2 linked regions of the Verminephrobacter eiseniae EF01-2 genome follow. The protein of the gene in region 2 interacts with the protein of the main gene of each other region in a pairwise test. Links are inferred from orthologs where the notes say so. Each region holds a gene or a part of one and is shown on either strand. Other genes may lie near its edges.

Region 1 (9,868 bases), 190 kb from region 2 along the record:
GACCCAATGCCTGACTGGCAGCCCGGTGCCGCTTTGCAGGTGCGTGATGCAACCGATGTTGGCCGACAGGATGGCGTGCGGGGCTGGCGCGCCAAAAGCCTGGCCCAGGGCGAGCAGTTTGCGCTCGCGCAGTTGCTGCGCCAGTTGCGGCTGGAGCACCGAGTAGGTGCCTGCCGAGCCGCAGCACAAATGCGCGTCGTTGCCTGCCACGCGCAGGTTCAAGCCCAGTTGCGTGAGCCAGGTCTCGACGCCGCCGCGCAGCTTTTGCCCATGTTGCAGCGTGCAGGGCGGGTGGTAGGCGTAGCGCCTGTCCGGGGGCTGCACGCGGCCCTGGAGCCGTTCGGCCAGTTCGGGCAGCAGTTCCGACAGGTCGCGCGCCAGGGCGCTGATGCGTGCTGCCTTGGCGGCGTAGCGCGGGTCGTTGCCAAGAATATGGCCGTACTCCTTGACGGTGACGCCGCAGCCCGAGGCATTGCTGACGATGGCCTCGACGCTGCCGGACTCCAGCAGCGGCCACCAGGCGTCGATGTTGGTGCGCATCGCGGCCTTGCCGCCTTCCTGGTCATCGAGGTGGAAGGCGAGCGCGCCGCAGCAACCGGCTTTGGCGGCGATCAGGGTCTGTATGCCTGCCGCGTCGAGCACGCGGGCGGTGGCGCGGTTGATGTTGGGCAGCATGGCCGGTTGCACGCAGCCGGCCAGCAGCAGCACCCGGCGCGCATGTTGGCCTGCGGGCCAGGCGCCGGCGTCTTGCGCTGCCGGCACCTTGGCCTTGAGCGCTGCCGGCAGCAGGCCGCGCAGCAACTGCCCGGCCTTCATCGCGGGCGCGAACAGCGGCGAGGGCAGGCCCTCTTTCAGCGCCCAGCGCAGGGCCTGCTCGCCCAGCGGGCGGGACACTTGCTCGTCGACGATCTTGCGGCCTATGTCCAGCAGATGGCCGTATTGCACGCCGCTGGGGCAGGTGCTTTCGCAGTTGCGGCAAGTCAGGCAACGGTCCAGGTGCAACTGGGTTTTGCGGCTCGGGGCCTCGCCTTCCAGCACCTGCTTGATCAGGTAGATGCGCCCGCGCGGGCTGTCGAGCTCATCGCCGAGCAACTGGTAGGTGGGGCAGGTGGCGCTGCAAAAGCCGCAGTGCACGCACTGGCGCAATATGGCTTCAGCTTCCAGGCCGTCGGCACGGTCGCGGTATTCGGGGGCGAGTCGGGTTTGCATGGGGTGGGCCAACGATGTGCAACAACCAGGCGCTGCGGGCGCGCCTACCAGTCCCGGACCATGCGGCCGGGGTTGAAGATGCCGGACGGGTCGAAACTGTGTTTCAGCCGGGCATGGATCTGCTCCAGCGCCGTGGACGGCCAATCAAACTGGCCGCTGGCGCCGTGGCCGCTGGCGCCGGATCGGTCTGCGCTGGCGGCGATGAAGATGCTGGCGTTCCCGCCGGCGGCACGGGCCGCCGCACGCAAGGCGGCGCCGGCGGACTCGGGGGCTTGCAGCCAGCGCAGCGCGCCATGCCATTCCAGCAGCGGCTGCCCGGGCAGGGGCATGACCGGGGCCGTGGCAGGCAGGGACAGGCGCCACAGCGCCAGTTCGGGGTGGGCGGCGCGGGCGCTGAACCAGGGCAGGGTCTGCTCGCGGCAGGCGGCCCAGTCGGCGGCGGCGCTGGCGTTGTCGATGCGGGTGCCGCCCATGGTCTTGCATGCGGATTCGACGGCGGCCACGGCGCCGCGCAGGCGCACGTACAGCCGGCCCTGGCCTTCGTCGTCTTGCAGCCAGCAACTGGCATCGAGCGCCAGCGGCTGGCCGCCCCAGGCGTGCAGTTTGCGCAGTGCCTCGGCCTGGCTGCATTCGAAGCGCAATGTGGCTTCGCCCGGCGCCACGGGCAGCACCTTCAGGCTGAGCTCGGTGAGCAGGCCCAGCGTGCCCCAGGCGCCCACCATCAGGCGCGACACGTCGTAACCGGCGACGTTTTTCATCACCTGGCCGCCAAAGCGCAGCAGTTCGGCGCGGCCATTGAGCAGCGTGACGCCCAGCAGGTAGTCGCGCACCGCCCCGGCCCTGGCCCGGGCCGGCCCGGACAGGCCGGCTGCCACCATGCCGCCGACGGTGGCGCTGTCGGTCGCGCCGCGGGCGAAATGCGGCGGCTCGAACGGCAGGCATTGCCCCTGCTCGGCCAAAGCAGCCTCCAGTTCGGCCAGCGGCGTGCCGGCCCGCACGGTGACCACCAACTCGCTCGGCGCGTAGCTGACGATGCCGCGCAGCATCCGGGTGTCGAGCAGTTGGCCATGCAGCGCCAGGCCATGAAAGTCTTTGCTGCCCCCGCCGCGAATGCGCAACGGGGTTCGGTCGGCCACGGCGGCACGCACCTGCTCGACCATGGTTGCCACAAGAGAGTCCATGCGCGCATCGTACCGGCAGCCGGACACCGGGCGCCGCAGATGGCGGCCGGGAGCGCAGTTTTTTTGCCCGGCGCAAAAACGAACGGCCCGCCGTTGCCCGGCGGGCCGTTCGTGCGCTGCGCGGATCAGCGGTTGTACGCCGTTTCGCCGTGCGTGGTGATGTCCAGCCCTTCGCGTTCGTCTTCTTCGGTCACGCGCAGGCCCATGACCAAGTCCACGATCTTGTAAGCCACCAAAGACACCACGCCCGACCACAGGACGGTCAGCAGCACGGCCTTGGCCTGCACCCAGACCTGGGCGCCGATGGAATAGTCGGCCGCAGTGACGACGGAGGCGGTCACCCAGTCGGCCACATAGCCCGGGCCACCGAGGCCGGGGGCATTGAACACGCCGGTCAGCAACGCGCCGACGATGCCGCCGATGCCGTGCACGCCGAACACGTCGAGCGCGTCGTCAGCCCCCAGCAGGCGCTTGAGGCCGTTGACGCCCCACAGGCAGGCAAAGCCCCCGACGATCCCGACCACCAGGGCACCGGCGATGCCCACGTTGCCGGCCGCCGGCGTGATGGCCACCAGGCCGGCCACGGCCCCCGATGCGGCACCCAGCATCGACGCCTTGCCGCGCATCAGCGCTTCGCCGGCGCACCAGGCCAGCACGGCCGCAGCGGTGGCCACCAGGGTGTTGATGAAGGCCAGCGCGGCAGAGCCGTTGGCCTCCAGCGCCGAGCCGGCGTTGAAGCCGAACCAGCCAATCCACAGCAGCGCGGCGCCGGTCATGGTCAGCGCCAGGTTGTGCGGCGCCATCGCTTCCTTGCCGTAGCCAATGCGCCGGCCGACCATGTAGGCGCCCACCAGGCCGGCCATGGCGGCGTTGATATGCACCACGGTGCCGCCGGCAAAGTCCAGCGCACCCCATTGCCAGATCTGGCCGGCCTTGGCGGTCATCGCGTCGGCCACTTCCTTGGCGGCGTAGGCGTCGGGGCCCATCCAGAACCAGACCATGTGGGCGATCGGCAGGTAGCTGAAGGTGAACCACAGCACCATGAACAGCATGACGGCACCGAACTTCATGCGCTCGGCAAAGGCGCCGACGATCAGCGCGCAGGTCAGGCCGGCGAACGTGGCCTGGAAGGCGGCGAACACCACCTCAGGAATCACCACCCCCTTGCTGAAGGTGGCGCCATTGGCGAATGTGCCGGTGTCGTTGTCCCAGATGCCCCGCATGAACAGCCGGTCCAGGCCGCCGATGAAAGGCCCGCCCTCGGTAAAAGCCAGGCTGTAGCCATAGATGAACCACAGCACCATGATCAGCGAGAACGTGACCATCACCTGCATCAGCACCGACAGCATGTTCTTGCTGCGCACCAGGCCCCCATAAAACAGTGCCAGGCCGGGCATCATCAGGACGACCAGCAAGGTGGCAGTCATCATCCAGGCGGTGTCGCCCTTGTTCGGGACCGGCGCAGGCGCTGCTGCGGCAGCGGCGGGCTGCTCTGCGGCCGCCGCCGGTGCGGGCGCTTCGGGCGCCGGCGTGGCCGCTGGTGCGGGCGCCGCAGCGTCGGCGGCGGCCGATGCCGGGTCGGTGGCTGGCGCCTGGGCCAGCGACAGCGGGGCCAGGGTCAGCAGACCCAGCCCGAGAATGAAGGAAGCAAGCAGTTTTTTCATCGCATTTCTCCGTACTTGCGGCCCCTTCACAGGGCCTCCTTGCCGGTCTCACCGGTGCGGATGCGCACCACCTGCTCCAGTTGGGTCACGAAAATCTTGCCGTCGCCGATCTTGCCGGTGCGGGCAGCGTTTTCCATGGCCTCGATCACGCGCTCGACCAGTTCGTCGGCGATGGCGGCCTCGATCTTGACCTTGGGCAGAAAGTCGACCACATACTCCGCGCCGCGGTACAGCTCGGTATGGCCTTTTTGGCGGCCAAAGCCCTTGACCTCGGTCACCGTGATGCCCTGCACGCCGATGTCCGAGAGTGCCTCGCGCACCTCGTCGAGCTTGAAGGGCTTGATGATGGCTGTCACCATTTTCATGAGGGGTTCCTCCGGCACGGGCGCCAACGGCGCCCACATTGAGATGGACGGGCGCCATTGGCACCCATCGGGATGGGCCCGGTGAAATTCACAGGGCCTTGCTGAGCGAGACGATCACGCGCGACTGGTTGGCGGAGCCATAAAACGCCTTCTTGTTCGCGCCCACCAGAGCCGCGCCCAACGCCAGGCCCGAGCCGAGGTCGTAGCTGCCGCCCAGGCTGTAGTCCACGTAATCGGGGGAACTGATGACACCGCCGAAACGGGTAAAGCCCAGGGCCGCTTTCAGCGTGATCCGGGGCGCGACTTCCTGTGCCAGCGCCAGGTTCAGGTAGCCGGTGTTGCGGCCTTTCAGGCCCGGGCCGGCGTAGTTGAAGTAATCCCGGGACAGGGTGTGCGAGTATTTCACGCTCACCGGCCCGAAACTGGCCGCGCCATAGGCTTCGGTGGTGTTGCCAAGGCTGTTGCCGGGGTAGATGTAAGTCATCAGGCCCGCATCCAGATCCACCTCGCCGACCTTGAATTTGTAGCCGCCGTACAGGTCGGTTTCGATGGCGTTGCCGGGCAACCAGTGCACGGTGGAGTTCCAGTTGCCCAGGTAAAAACCGGTCGTGCCGAAGGCATAGTCCAAGCCGCCCTGCAGCGCGGGTTTGACGGCCCGCGTCTTGGCCGTATCCTGGTCCTGGCCACGGCCCTTGTAATTGCTGGTCAATCCGATGTTGCCGCTGAGTTGGGCCTGGGCCAGCAAGGGCAGGGCGGCAAGCAGGGCCAAGGCCAGGGGCTTGAGGGTGGCAGGGAGCATGTTTCCTCCGGTGTGGCAAAGCAGGGGCAGGGACAGGCGTGCCAAGCACGGACCGTGCCACGGCTTTGCAAAAATCCCCGGTACGGTACAGTGGCGCTGGTGACGCTGCGCGCGCAACGCAAGGTTTTGGGCCTTGCCCTGCACTGGTGCAACACCGGGCAAGGCCGCACCCGGGCAGCGCACGACGCACCCATTCGGGGAGGATCCGCTTCATGAGTCTTGCTTTGGTGCAAAGCCGCGCCCTTTTGGGGTTGCAGGCGCCCTGTGTCACCGTCGAAGTGCACTTGGCCAACGGCTTGCCCAGCTTCACGCTGGTGGGGCTGGCCGAGGTCGAGGTCAAGGAAGCGCGCGAGCGGGTGCGCTCGGCGCTGCAGAACGCGGGGCTGGAGTTCCCGCACAACAAGCGCATCACCGTCAACCTCGCGCCGGCCGATCTGCCCAAGGACTCCGGGCGCTTCGATCTGCCGATTGCGCTGGGCATCCTGGCGGCCAGCGGCCAGATCGACGCCAGCCGTCTGGCCGGCCATGAGTTTGCCGGCGAGCTGTCGCTGACCGGCGAACTGCGCCCGGTGCGCGGCGCGCTGGCCACCAGCCTGGCGCTGCAGACGCAGCAGATCGACGTGCAACTGGTGCTGCCCCCCGGCAGCGCCGAAGAGGCCGCCCTGGTGCCCGGCGCACAGGTCGTGCGCGCGCGCCATCTGCTGGATGTGGTGCGGGCCTTTCTGCCGCCGGGCAGCATCGCCGGGGACGCCAAGGACAGCGCCAGCGACGGCTGGAGCCGGCTGCAACCCAGGCCGATGGCCGCCAGCACCAGCGGCCCCGACATGGCCGATGTGAAGGGCCAGGCCACGGCCAAGCGCGCGCTGGAGATTGCCGCCGCTGGCGGCCACAGCCTGCTGATGGTCGGCCCGCCCGGCGCGGGCAAGTCGATGCTGGCGCAGCGTTTTGCCGGACTGCTGCCGGCGATGACGGTGTCCGAGGCGCTGGAGAGCGCGGCGCTGGCCAGCCTGGCCGGGCGCTTTCGTGCCGAAGCCTGGGGGCAGCGGCCGACCATCGCGCCGCACCATAGCGCCAGCGCGGTGGCGCTGGTGGGCGGCGGCGCGCCGCCACGGCCGGGCGAGATCTCGCTGGCCCACCAGGGCGTGCTCTTTCTGGACGAGTTGCCCGAGTTTCCCCGGGCCGCGCTCGAAGCGCTGCGCCAGCCACTGGAGAGCGGCCACATCAGCATCGCGCGCGCGGCGCAGCGGGCCGACTTTCCGGCCAGGTTCCAACTGGTGGCGGCGATGAACCCCTGCCCCTGCGGCTTTGCCGGCGCCACACAGCGCGCCTGCCGCTGCACGCCGGACCAGATCAGCCGCTACCAGAGCAAGCTCAGCGGCCCGCTGCTCGACCGCATCGACCTGCATGTGGAAGTGCCCGCCCTGCCGGCCGAACAACTGCTGCAAGCCAGCGCCGGCGAGACGAGCGCCGCGATCCGCGAACGTGTCGCGCGCGCCCGCGCACTGGCATTGGCCCGGCAGGGCAAGAGCAACCAGGCGCTGCAAGGGCAGGAGATCGACACCCAACTGCACCTGAACGCCGGCGCCACCCAATTCCTGCACAGCGCCGCAACGCGGCTGGGCTGGTCGGCGCGCAGCACGCACCGCGCGCTGAAGGTGGCGCGCAGCATCGCCGACCTGGCCGGCTCGCCCGGCACCGAATTGGGCCATGTGGCCGAGGCCATGCAGTACCGGCGGGTGCTGCGGTGAACCGAAGGCCGCCGCGCAAGCGGTGTTCCTGCCCGCTGCGGCCAGCGCAGACCCCGGCGCTCCCGGCCTGCGCACCCAGGCCCGACCCGGGCCGCCTTGCGGTGAGGCGGGGTCGCTGAGGGCAACGGGATGATCCGTCGCATCCCCCCGTTGAACCCGCTGCGTGTCTTCGAGGTGGTGGCCCGAACGCACAATCTCACGGCCGCAGCCGCCGAGTTGAACGTCACACAGTCGGCGGTGAGCCGGCAGATCGCAACGCTGGAAACCTACCTGGGGATGGAGCTGCTGCGGCGCGAACGCCATGGCGTGAGTCTGACGCGCGCCGGGCACTCGTATGCGCAGCAACTGCTGCCGGCGTTCGAGCAGATCGCCAGCGCCACCCGGGCGCTGGTCAAAGGCTCCGGCGAGCGCGCACTGCGGGTGCGCACCTACACCACCTTTGCTGCCAAGTGGCTGATTCCCCGGCTCGGCGAGTTTCGCCGCCTGCATCCCGGCATCGAGGTCAATATCACCAACGCCGTGCCCGATGTCGACTTCGACCGCGACAAGGCGGATGTCGCCGTGCAGTTCGGCGCCGGCCGCTGGCCCCGGACGCAGGCGCTGTTTCTGTTTGGCGACGAAATCGAGCCGGTGTGCTCGCCCGCTTACCTGAAGCAATACGCGCCCAACGCCAAATTCCCGGTCTCGCTGCTGCGCCAGCAATTGCTGGTCTCCCACTACCGGCGCAGCGACTGGTCGGTGTGGCTGGCAGCGACGGGCCTGGCGCATGAGGCCAGGGATGCGCTGCAGATGACCTTCGGCAGTTCGGTGCTGACCTGGCAGGCCGCGATCGACGGGCTGGGCATGGCCATCGGACAAAACCGCCTGCTGGCCGTCGAGTTCGACAAGGGTCTGCTGGTGCGGCCCTTTGCGCAATTTGCCAAGCCGGTGCAACGCGATCAGGGCTACTACCTGGTGTGGCCGCTGCGCTCGCGCGAGTCGCGCAAGCGCGCGCTGTTTCGTGATTGGTTGCTGAGCGCCTGCGCGCAGTAAGTGTGCGCAGGCGGTCTGGGGCGCCCGCGCCGGGCGACGGATGCCGTGGACATGACATGCGTGGCCCGCGCCCGGTCAGGGCAGCCGCAGGCTGGGCATGGCCTCCAGTTGCCAGATGCGCGCGCGCAGCCGGGCCGCTGCCGCAGCGCCGAGCACCGGCTCGGTCAGCTCCAGAAACTTGGCGTTCAACGCGCCGTCGGACAGCGGCGCATCGGGATCGCCTTTGCGCGTGGCTTGCAGCCATTGCCCCTGGCGCGCGTCCCGCGCCACGATCCGCACGCGCGCTGCGCGCTGGCCCGGGAAGGCGGCGTCCAGTTGCGGGTCGATGCGCAATTCGATGCGCGCCATCAAGGCCCGGATGCGCGCATCGAGCAGGCGCTCCGGGCTGAACGCCGCCGGCCGCACGCTGCCGTACAGCAAGGCCGTGGCCACCGCAAACGGCACGCTGAAACGCGCCTCGGGCGCGGTCTTCGGATCGGGGTTGCCGGCCACATCCAGCGCCGCTGCGTAAGTGCCGATGTGAATGCGGTGGATGTCATCGGCGCTGATGCGCATCTGCGCCTGCAGAGCCTGCGCGCCGTCGATGGGCGCAAAGGCATGGCCGCAGCAGGCGTGGTTCTTGAACGTCATGTCGGTGATGTGGAATTCGCGGCCCAGCGTGGCCATGCTGGCGTGCCAGTCCGGGTCTTCGCTCACTGGAGTGCCTTCGCCTTCGGCTGCGGTATGAGCGCCTTCGGGTGGCCGGTCGGCGCACGGTTGCTTGGCAAAACGGCGGGCGGTTGACACAGGATGTCGCATGGCCCGGCCGAGACCGGCCGGGCCGTCGATCACGTCCGGCGCGCCGGTGAATCCGGCGGCAGCCGCAGCAGCGGCCAGCAGGCCGACCTGCGCCGCATGCCCGGCATGCAGCGGCTTGGACATCGAGTCGGTGCGGAAAGCCTGCTGCAAGCCTGAAGCCATGGTGGCGCAAGTGCACAGCGCGTGGGTGTAGCGGGCCGAGTCCAATTGCAGCAGCGTGGCAGCCGCAGCCGCAGCGCCAAAGCTGCCGACCGTGCCGGTGCTGTGCCAGAAGCGGTAATGCGCGCGCCCCAGGCTGCTGCCGATGCGGGTGGAGATTTCATAGCCGGCGACCACGGCCCGCAAGAAGGCCAGGCCCGAGGCGCCGATGGCCTGCGCCTGCGCCAGCGCAGCGGCGATGGTGGGCGCGCCAGGGTGGTAGATCGCGTGGCGGTAAATGTCGTCAACCTCCAGCGTGTGCGCAGCGGTGCCGTTGATCAGCGCAGCGGCGCGCGGCGTGGCGGCGCGGCCCAGCACCAGACGGCTTGCGCCACGGTCCAGATCATCGGCCAGCGCTCGTTCCAGTATCCGGGCCGGTGGCTCGGCGGCGCCGGCAATCGCGGCCGCGTGCCAGTCGAGCACCGCGCGTTTGGCGTGGTGGATCACAGCGGCAGGCAGCGCGACCGAGGTCAGCGCCGCGCCATAGGCCGACAGGGTCTGGGCAACGGTCATTTCGCGCTTCCTTGGGGTGGGTGCAGCAGCACGCATGTTCCGGGCATCCGTGCCGGGCGAGCGCTTCCGATCATGGTTTCAGGCATCACTTTTTCTCATGCCTTGCGGCCAAATCGGAACTGCTGGCCGGCCCATCCGGCAAGCACATTCATGTCCTTCATGTCCTTTGCTCCATGCCCGTGGCCAGCCCCAGCACCATGAACTTCGATCTCAGTGCAGAGCACCAGGCTTTTGCCGAGTCCGTGTCCCGGTTCGCCAAAGACCATCTCGCCCCCGCAGCCCTGGCGCGCGCGCACGCCGCGACCTACCCGTGGGAGACCGCCGCCTTGCTCGCCCGGCAGGGCTTGCTCGGCATCACCTT
Region 2 (10,005 bases):
GCCGGGGCCGTCATCGAGATTGCCCCCACGGGCGCGCGCGTGCAAAGCCACCCGATGCCGGATCTGGGAGTGACCAACATCTGCTTTGGCGGCGCCGACATGCGCACGGCCTATGTCACCTTGTCGCACGAGGGACGCCTGGGGGCCATGCAGTGGCATGAGCCGGGGCTGCGGCTGAACTTCCAGCAATGACGCGGGCCACGGCCACCGGCGGCTGCCGGCGTTGCCGTGAATGCCATGCATATGTCGGGCCGCTGCGCGAAAAGATCCGGGACCGTGGTGCGCGGGGTGGTTCTGCCGCGCAGACCGTTGGACGGAGTATGGCCGGCGCAGCATTTGGCCTGGGGCCAATGACCGCCCGGCCAGTGCTTTCAGGCGATTGCATGGCCAACGGATAGGGGCCAGGGCAGACGCAATAGCCTAGTGTCGCGTCACCGATCATCTGTCGGTCTGCGCTGGCCATCGAAGCGCATCGCGGCGTTGCATCGCTTGCCAATACGCTCGGTATTGGCCGCACGATGCGCCTTGCGTTGCGCTCCGATGGCTGCGCGCAGCCTACGACATCTGATCGGTGACGCGACACTAGCCGGTCGGCAGCGCGATCGGCCACTGCATCAGCGCAAAACGGCGCTGCATCCGTTGGTTTCATGGGTCCGTTCTCAATCGTCCGGTCTCAACCCCGGAATTTCCCGCCATTGCAGACGTGGTGTAGTGCTCAGGCACAGCATGGTATCGGCACCACTGCCGATGATCCTCTTGGCGCGCTGCCCGGCGCGGCAAATGGGGGTGTTGGGAGTGCAATCGGGTTCCCCGGGTGGACAGGGCGGCCTGGCAAAAGCCTTTTTGGTTCTGTCAATCACCGAACGCACCTTTTGATCGCTAATGTCCCTGGCTGCGACAAACACCTGCGTGCTGTTCAGCGTGATGCTGCCTTGGATATTGCGCTCGGCCTTGCCCGAGATCGGATCGATGGTATAAAGCGCCGTGCGGTGGTTTGAAAAGCAAGGCGCAGATTCTCCGGCGACTGCTTGCCTCGGACGAACCGTCACAAACGACAAGACCCCCGCGCTCAGAGACGGGTCTGACAGGACCGCCTCGCCGGAATCTGGCAAATCCATATACCAGCCATTGTGGTTGGACCAATTCAAAGCCGGGGTATCGGCAGCGACGGTGACCACGCCCTCCGTGCTGCGTGTGTATGCGCGGCGCACCAAGGTATTGGTATCGACGGTCTTGACCCGAGCGAAGGACGGTGCCCCAGCGAGGCTACGCCGGTCCCAAATGCCATAAACCCGCTGCGTCACCCCGAGCTTGGGAAAATCCGCATCATCGAATGCACTGCCGGTCGCAAAATTGACCATGAGTCCGCCCTGGCCCATATGCATGAGCTGTGGCGCCGTCGTAATCGGAAGGCCGGCATTGTACAGAGGGCTGACGATACTGCCAATGCTGGCCTTGCCCGGTGCGCTGGCGATGGATCCGCTCTGGGGATCGACCTGCCACAGGCTCGGGTTGGTGGGGTTCGACAAATCAAATTTCCAGATATTGCCCTTGAGATCGCCCGCATAAGCCACATCCGCCGTGCCATCGCCATCGATATCTTCCCAGCGGGGCATGGACAGGCCATTGTTGGGTCCGGTATCCGCCACGATTTTCAGGTAACCCTCGTTAGCACCCGGCGTCCAGCGAACTCTATCGAAACCACCGGGGACATCGGGGGCATTGGGGCCATTGACAAAAAGAACGAACAGCACCGCCTTGCCCGAGTCGGATTTGTAGCCATTGCCCAAAAGCAGGGCATATTTGCCATTGTTCATCTTGGCGACCGGCGAGGCCTGGTTCGAGGTAGGGTGAATCGTCACATCCCCGGTGATATATCCCAGGTCCGGGTCATCGTCCGCAGTGAATTGCCACTTGAATACATTGGCCGCATTGTCTTCGGTCAAATCGGCAATACAGGTGGCATCCAGCGCAAAAACACCTTTGCCACCGCGCCCCAAGGTGCCGAATACATAGGTTTTCCAGGCGGTGTTTGCTGGTGCGGTGCACTTAGAGGTGTGCGTAGCGAGGCCCACTTTGACATCGGCAGAAAAAGGATTGCCGTCGACATAGGGCCAGACCGTGCCGCCCGGAGGGTGATTTTCGGCGCCGATCACAAAATCCTTTCCAGCCAATTTCGTGCGCCCGGCAGCGTTGCTACCCCGCTGCAACGGTATCTCCGTCAGCCGGTTGGCCAAGGCGCCTGGCACATAGGCAAAAACCTCGTCTCCGGTGTCGGGATTGAACGCATGCAGCATACCGTCGTTGGCAGCCACCCAAAGCAGCTTGGCGCGGTCTTTATAGCTTTTATAAAAATGGACATAATCCTTATCCGACCTGAGGCCGGCCAAGGTAGAGTCGGGGCGGCCCTGGACCCAGGGGGTCGCATTCACCACCGGGCCAAGCAGACTGCCGACACGCTGGCGCAGCCCGTTGAGGCTTTCATTTGATTGATCGCCGCGAATATAATTCAGCGCCAGTATTGCATTCGTTTCCGACAACCGGTTCCTGCTCTGTGTCGTCGTCATTTGATCCTTGTAAAATCGGGACAATCCTTCGTCCCACCTGAACTTGGTGCCTGCCGACGGGCTATTTCTGTTGTTGGTAATGATTTGTCTGCTATTGGCGACATCGGTTCGGGTCTGGAGCAGGGCGCCCGCTTTCCACTCCGGTGTGGTTTTGAATTCACCCGTGGCGGAATCGATTTTGTAAGCCTCCAACTCACCCGTCACGGTCGTGCTGTCAAATCGCGCGACGAATTTATACTCCGCGCTCGACACTTGCGCCGCGGCAATGGCCGGCACGGCATTGGTGTTTTTGGCCATCACATTGAGCGCATTGCGCAGGTACGCTTCGAGCAACTCCGGGCGGCGTCCAAGAAAGTAGCCGTCAGGAATACCATCCTGGCCAATGCTTCCGTCCATTTTGACTCTGTCCCAGCTATCATTGTTGTGGGTAGGGGGCATGGCCAACGGGGTGCCGTAGGTGCCATCGGCATTTTTCACACTGGAATTGAATGCGCCGTATTTTCCAACGTACCAGAGTGGATCCTTGATGAGGGCATCCGATTCTCCAACCATGTGGAATTTTTCGGAATGCAAGAAATCAGCGTTCTTTACCGTGCAATTCTTTTCGGCGGTGGGTATGTCAGGATCGCCGGTATTGCCATCGCCCGTGACGTTGCACACCGTATTTGCATAGCTGAGGGTGTTGCCGATGACTGTCTTGGCACGATAATCTGTATCACCGCACAGATACTGGGATGTCGGTGGCATGCCGGCCAGTATCGGATTGCCTTCCCCCGAATTCTGGCTTCCGTGTTGATGGGTAAGATATCGGCCACTGGCATCGACGAGGTTGCCGGCAGCATTTTTCCTTTTGACTCCGCTGATACTGAAGCCAAACGTATTCCCCAGAGCGCCACAGACATTGACGATATCTGTCGTCACCTTGACATCCCAACCCGTAGCTGAGTTGTCCGGGTTGTAGACCAGGTCATAACGGATGAAACCAACGATATCCATATCGTAGTCGGCACCCAAAAGAACGTCGCTCCAGGCCACGATGAAAGCGCCATGGCGCGGACTGGAACTGATCGATACAAAGGACAAGGGCGCGTTGACCTTGCCGCCGTCGCTCACACTTTCCGGTGTGATGGTTATATATCGTCTGGGGTTGAGGAGGGGGAGGGGGGTAGAAGGGTCATGGGTGGCACCCGAAGCACGGGTGGGGACGGGAATATCGATGCGCGGCGCTCCGCCCGAGAGGGACACGGCCATCGTCTTGACCGTCAACGCATTTTCCAGTTTGTCGAAACCTGCAGGAGGAGGGCTGGGCAGGGGACGAATCCGCGTGGTATTGCCATAGAGCGCAGCCCCGGCAATCTGGTAGCTTCCCTTCAGGGCCGGAGCCTCGGGGCAAATACCCCTGACATCTGAAAGCCGTTGGACTGTTTTGGCGGAACATGATTTATCATCATTGCCAGGCACGGAACCTACGGAACGAGCGGTGCCATGAATGCCTTCGGCCTGGCCTATTTTGTTGACGAAAGAATCGAGTCCGCTACCGGTCCCCGGCAAACTGGCAAATGGATCGGCTGCTCGCTCATCATAACTGAGGGTGCCGGAAGAGATCGCCAAAACATTTAACGGACGGCAAATGGCATTGCCGTATTTGGCCCTGCGTGCATTCGAATCGGCAAACGGGTTGATCCATGGGGCTACCGGCATGCCGACACTGCGGTCGGCCACCGTGACTGCCGGGTTGCTGGGCGTGGGCGTCGTTCCGTTGTAAGCATAATACTGCAATGTTTGCACGAGCATTTCACCCAAAGGATTGAGCCAGGTAGAATTACTTACAAAGCCTTGCAAACCGCGCGAATAGTTGTAAAGAACCATGGCGTCGAAGGTTCTGATGATGCCTGCAGCGACATTTGACGCAGGCGGCGTTGCGGCGCAACCGGAATCAGCGCTATGGGTGCCAAGGTTATTATGGCAAAAGACACCGGTGTTGCGGTCGATCTCATCTCCCAGATCACCCATGTTTTTCCGCAGCGCCCCCGCCACTCCTGCTATTTTGTCAGGCTTGTCAGGGTTGTTTCCATTGTCATTATAATTATCATAGCTGCCGCTGATCAACCCGAATTCCACCCGGGCCGCTTCTGTGGCAGTTTTGGGGTAGCCAAATTCCTGAAGCAAACCATAGGGCTTGAAATGGGTCGTGGACTCGGGTGGAAACGCCTGGCAGCGTTCTTCACCCAACAGCGCAGGATCGCATACCCTGACCCGAACGTTCAGTTGCGGGCCGATGCCGGAATAACTGGCGCCATCATCCTTATCCTTTATCCACGGAATGGTTATTTCATGGTAGACCCGCCGGTCTCCGATCTTTCCATCTCCCTTGTCCTCATCGTGGTAAAAACGCGAGAGCTTGGGGCCAAAAGTACCTTTCGCATAGCCTTTGGGATCAAAATCGGTGTCATCACGCCAGCGGCAGGATTCCCACTCCACGGTAGACCAGAAACGGTAATTTCCCTTGACCAAGCGCATGACGGGCTGCGCTTCGTTATAATCACCGGCAGTGCCGGTCAGGCAAATACTCAGACCCGCATATTGATCCTTGTTGGACCCGGTAGTCTTGGTGAGCGCTGCCTGGCTGAATGGCGTGTAATCGCGAATATCGGTGCCATTGTAATATTTGACGAACGAGTGCGAATCCATCACCATTTTGGCCCCCATCAGGACCGTCGCCGCAGTGCCATCCACATCCCTGTAGCCGCCATACAGCATTTTACGGACGATATCCAGCCGGGTCATGGCGGCCCAATTGAGAAAATTGCCGCTCCAATGGGATGCGCTGGCTGAGCATTTGTATCTGGTGGCAGTGGTAGTGGTAGTGGCAGTGCCGACAGTGACGGGCTCCTGGGTGGCCATGGCTGCCGGAACGAATCGGCCACCGGCATTGGTCTCGTAAGCATAGCATTTGCTTGCATCGAAATAGCCGTAATACTTGAAAGTCGGCTTGAAGGTGGTGTCGATCACACCATCGTCATCGAGATCCTCAAAATCGTTGTAGGCAGGACCGAAAAACTGGTGGCTTTTGGATGCAGTCAGCATCACCATCGGTTTGCTGGCGGAGCTGACGATATTGGGCGGTATTGCGTTTTGCGGCGCTGATACATTGGCATTCGTGAGCACAGGCTCTGCCGGCAGATTCATGCTGCTGCAGAGGATGAGCAACAGCAGATTCGTCTTGATGTTGACTGATATTTTCATGGTGCGTCGTTGCGTATGAGGAATGGCCACGGGCTTTCCATCACGGAAGAAATGCTGCCTGCAGCACGGCCCGGGTTCACCGTGGGTTGCATGCGCAGTCCCGGGAAACTTTGATGCCGGCCTCGATCCACAAGCGCAGGTTGCTACCGGCAGTGGGTTGGCAGGCGCTCGCGAGGGGCGGTCGATGCGGCATGCAGTTGATCATACGAGTGACAAGCTGCCACTTCGCACTACATAGGTATCGACTATGTAACGATTGAGCCAAAAGGTTTCTTACTGGTCTTTGCGGATTTGTCTGTTACGGCTGCCGTTGCCGTCTGTTTTTCTCGATCACTGCGCCGTCAAAGCAAGGGTGCCCGGGCTGTGGGTTTGGGCGCGCAGGTCAGGATTTGCCCGGCGATACAGCGCATGCGGGTGAAGCAGCGCCGGGATATTGGCTCACTGTGGTGTGGTATTGGCTGCGTGGTTGCGGCGCGGCTGCGGCATGCAAGCCCGAATCTACCGTGGGGCCACGGGGGGTGAGCACCTGCTGATCCGGACGCTGGCCTGATGCGTGGTGCGGCATGGTGCTCCGCAGGCCGAACGGCGCCCGATCGCGGTCTGCCGTGGCGCTGGCTTCGCGCGCGATGGGCCGCAAGATTTCAGGCGCCAGCGGCGTTCATGCCTCATCCGGGGAGTCCAGCCCCAGTTCCTGGATTTTGCGCGTGATGGTGTTGCGTCCTATGCCCAGACGCTGCGCGGCTTCCATGCGGCGGCCGTGGGTGGTGTGCAGCGCGGTGCGGATCAGGCAGGACTCGAAGCGCCGCGTGAGCGCATCCCACAGCTGCGATTGGCCGCCGGCGAGCAGCTTTTGTGCCTCGATTTCCAGTATTTCTTCCCAACTGGCCCGATGGCCGTCGTTCTCCCGCTGGGGGCTGGTGGCGGCAAAGGCCGGCATTGCCGGCGCGTTGCCCGCCATAGTGGCGGGCACAGGCGGGGGCAGTGCTTCCTGCGGTTCGGCAGGGGGGGGGCAGATGGCAGTTGCCGGCACCGCCACCGGCTCGCTGGCGTGGCCGATCTGCTCCATCCGCGCGGGGGGGTGGTGCGCGGCTTGGTGCGCAGGCGCCTCCAGCACTTCCGGGGGCAGGTCTTGCAGCGAGATCACCTGGGCCGGCGCCATGACGGTGAGCCAGTGGCAGATGTTCTCCAACTGGCGCACATTGCCTGGGAAGGCGAATTGCTCCAGCCGCGCCAATGCCGAGTCGGCGATGCGTTTGGGTTCCACGCCCAACTGTCTGGCGCTTTGTTGCAGGAAGTGGCGCGTGAGCATGGGCACGTCTTCACGCCGCTCGCGCAGCGCGGGCAGGCGCAGGCGGATGACGTTCAGGCGGTGGAACAGGTCTTCGCGGAAGCTGCCGGCCTTGACGCGCTTTTCCAGGTCTTGGTGGGTGGCGGCGATCACCCGCACATGCGCCTTGAGCGCCGCATGGCCGCCCACGCGGTAGAACTGGCCGTCCGATAGTACGCGCAACAGGCGCGTTTGCAGGTCGAACGGCATGTCGCCGATTTCGTCCAGGAACAGGGTGCCGCCCTCGGCCTGCTCGAAGCGGCCGCGCCGCTGGGTTTGCGCGCCGGTGAAGGCGCCGCGTTCGTGGCCGAACAGTTCGGACTCGAGCAGGTCTTTGGGGATGGCTGCGGTGTTGATGGCCACGAAGGGGCCGTCGGCGCAGGGCGAGTGCTTGTGCAGCGCGCGCGCCACCAGTTCTTTGCCCGAGCCGGATTCGCCGGTGATCAGCACGGTGACCTGGCTTTGGCTCAGCCGGCCGATGGCCCGGAACAGGTCCTGCATCGCCGGCGCCTGGCCCAGTATTTCGGGCGTTGCGCCTTGCCGCTCTTCGGTGACTTCTTCGCGCTGGCTTTCTTCCACGGCGCGGCGGATCAGGGCGACGGCCTTGGGCAGGTCGAAGGGCTTGGGCAGGTACTCGAATGCGCCGCGCTGAAAGGCCGAAACGGCGCTGTCGAGGTCGGAGTACGCGGTCATGATGATGATCGGCAAACCGGGTTGCAGCTCGCGCACTTTTTCCAGCAGCAGCAGGCCCGAGCCGCCGGGCATGCGGATGTCGCTCACCAGGACCTGCGGGCCTTGCCGGCCGCAGTCGCCGGTGTCGAGGTCGGTCAGCGCGTCGAGCACTTCGCGCGGCTGTGTGAAGCTGCGCGTGGGCAGGTTTTCGCGGGCCAGCGCCTTTTCAAGGACGAAGCGGATCGAGGGGTCGTCATCTACTATCCAGATCGGCTTCATATGGTTTTTCTTACCTGCCTGTGATGGCGTGTCGGCGTGTCAGGGACCTCAGGGCAAGGGGATCAGGATGCGGAAGTCGGTGCGACCCGGTACGCTGTCGCATTCGATCAACCCGCGGTGCTGTTGCACGAAGGTTTGCGCCAACGTCAGCCCCAGCCCCGATCCGCCGTCCCGACCCGATACCAGAGGGTAGAAAATCCGCTCTTTGATGGCGTCGGGAACGCCCGGTCCGTTGTCGATGACATGCAATTCCAGTGCCAGCCGATAGCGCTGGCGGCCAAAGGTCACTTGCCGGACTACGCGGGTGCGCAGCGTGATTTCGGCAACCCCTTGCAGCATGCGCTCGCACAGCGCCTGGGCTGCGTTTTGCACGATGTTCAGCATGGCCTGGATGATCTGCGCGCGGTCGCCACGGAACTCGGGGATCGATGTGTCGTAGTCACGCAAGATCGTCAGGCCCTGCGGGTATTCGAGCAGCACCAGCGCGCGCACCCGCTCGCAGACTTCGTGGATGTTCACGTCGCTGACCAGATGGGGGTGGCGGTGCGGCGCCAGTAGCCGGTCGACCAGGCTTTGCAGGCGGTCGGCCTCGTGGATGATGACCTGGGCGTATTCGGCGAGTTCGCGGCTTTCCAGTTCCATTTCGAGCAACTGCGCGGCGCCACGGATGCCGCCCAGCGGGTTCTTGATCTCGTGGGCCAGGTTGCGGATCAATTCCTTGTGGGCCTGGGCCTGATCGCGCAGCCGTTCTTCACGGTCCTGCCGGGCTTGCTGCTCCAGCGGCCATAGTTCGACCAGAATTTCTCCCGCCTGTTCGGCATCGGCCACACTGACATGCACCGGCACCGGGTCCTGGTGCAGGCGCTTTAAGCTGGCCTCATAGCGCAGCGCGCTGAAGTCCTTGCCCCGCGCGCCTGCCAGCGCGGTTTGCAGCAGCGCAGGGTCGGTGAAAAAGCTGGCGAAGTCCGCGCCTTCGAGCGTGCGCCGCGACAGGCCCAGCGTGTTCTCCAGGGCCGCGTTGGCAAATTGCACGGTGCCATCGGCGCCGCGCAGCACGGCCACCAAGGTGGATATCAGGTCGAGCGAATGAACGCGCCCGGCGCCGGGAGGATCGGGGGGGGGCGAGGGCAGGGGGCTCATTGCGTTCCTGAATCAGCCATGCACTTTGCCGGCGTCGCTGGCCGTACATCCGTACTGTCTGCGCTTTGCCTTCGCGTCCACGAATGATTGGGAAATATGATCGAGAAATGAATGACACCCGGGGCACGATCAGTCGGCCGCAGCGGGCAGACGGGCGATCTCGCGCTTGATTCCGGCGATGTCGCTTTCGCTGCGGGCCACGCTGGCTTTGAGCTCGTCCGAGCGCTCTTGTCTGCGCTGCGGGTTGCGCAGATCGATCGCGTTGCGCTCGGGGTTGCCGTCGCTGTATTCCTTGAGCAGTTCGGCATGGCGCGCTTCGGCCTTGCGCAGTTCGGATTCGAGGATGGCCCGCATGTCGGCGTCGCGTGCCTTCTGGTCGCTGCTGCCGGTGCGGGGCGTGGCAGGGGAGGGCGCTGCACCAGCGGCGGGCGCAGCGCCCGATGCGGGCCGGCTGCCTTGCACGACCGTGACGTTGCCCCCTTCCATCAGCTTGCAGCCGCGCTCCTTGGCCTGCGCGGCGTTGTTCGTGTATTCGCTGCCACAGCGGTAGATGCGCTCTTGCGCCAGCGCGGCGGGGAGCATGGCACTGACGAGTAGCAGGGGGATGAGCGTTTTTTCCATTCGGTTTCCTCGTGCGCTGGCATGCAGGGCAGAGGGGGGAGTATCCATCAATCACCCCCACATCTCCAATCCGGCAACGGCTCAGTGTTGCGGGATGGGGGAATCAGGCGGCAAAGGCGGCTTGCGCCGCCTTTGCATATCGCCATCGCCGGT

Evidence for each region.
Region 1: the proteins of glnL (region 2) and glnK interact in binary tests that used the Escherichia coli proteins (3 or more experiments, as listed by UniProt). The link is inferred for Verminephrobacter eiseniae EF01-2 from one-to-one orthologs.

What each region holds. Positions count from the first base shown.
Region 1 is NC_008786.1:3,693,960-3,703,827, forward strand. The notes cover bases 2,751-5,433. They hold glnK (P-II family nitrogen regulator), read right to left. Parts: upstream 4,420-5,433; coding sequence 4,081-4,419; downstream 2,751-4,080. Other genes in these bases: VEIS_RS16100 (ammonium transporter), read right to left, coding at 2,751-4,054; VEIS_RS16110 (TorF family putative porin), read right to left, coding at 4,508-5,218; VEIS_RS16115 (YifB family Mg chelatase-like AAA ATPase), read left to right, coding at 5,431-5,433. Also shown: glycolate oxidase subunit GlcF, read right to left, coding at 1-1,209; glycolate oxidase subunit GlcE, read right to left, coding at 1,254-2,390; more of VEIS_RS16100, read right to left, coding at 2,516-2,750; more of VEIS_RS16115, read left to right, coding at 5,434-6,966; VEIS_RS16120 (LysR substrate-binding domain-containing protein), read left to right, coding at 7,096-7,998; VEIS_RS26590 (MmgE/PrpD family protein), read right to left, coding at 8,074-9,507; VEIS_RS16130 (acyl-CoA dehydrogenase family protein), read left to right, coding at 9,705-9,868. UniProt on the Escherichia coli protein: Involved in the regulation of nitrogen metabolism. Regulates the activity of its targets by protein-protein interaction in response to the nitrogen status of the cell.
Region 2 is NC_008786.1:3,500,009-3,510,013, forward strand. The notes cover bases 7,186-10,005. They hold glnL (nitrogen regulation protein NR(II)), read right to left. Parts: upstream 9,232-10,005; coding sequence 8,140-9,231; downstream 7,186-8,139. Other genes in these bases: ntrC (nitrogen regulation protein NR(I)), read right to left, coding at 7,186-8,091; VEIS_RS15315 (hypothetical protein), read right to left, coding at 9,361-9,852; glnA (type I glutamate--ammonia ligase), read right to left, coding at 10,005-10,005. In the rest of the region: VEIS_RS15295 (SMP-30/gluconolactonase/LRE family protein), read left to right, coding at 1-192; VEIS_RS15300 (pilus assembly protein), read right to left, coding at 660-5,813; more of ntrC, read right to left, coding at 6,472-7,185.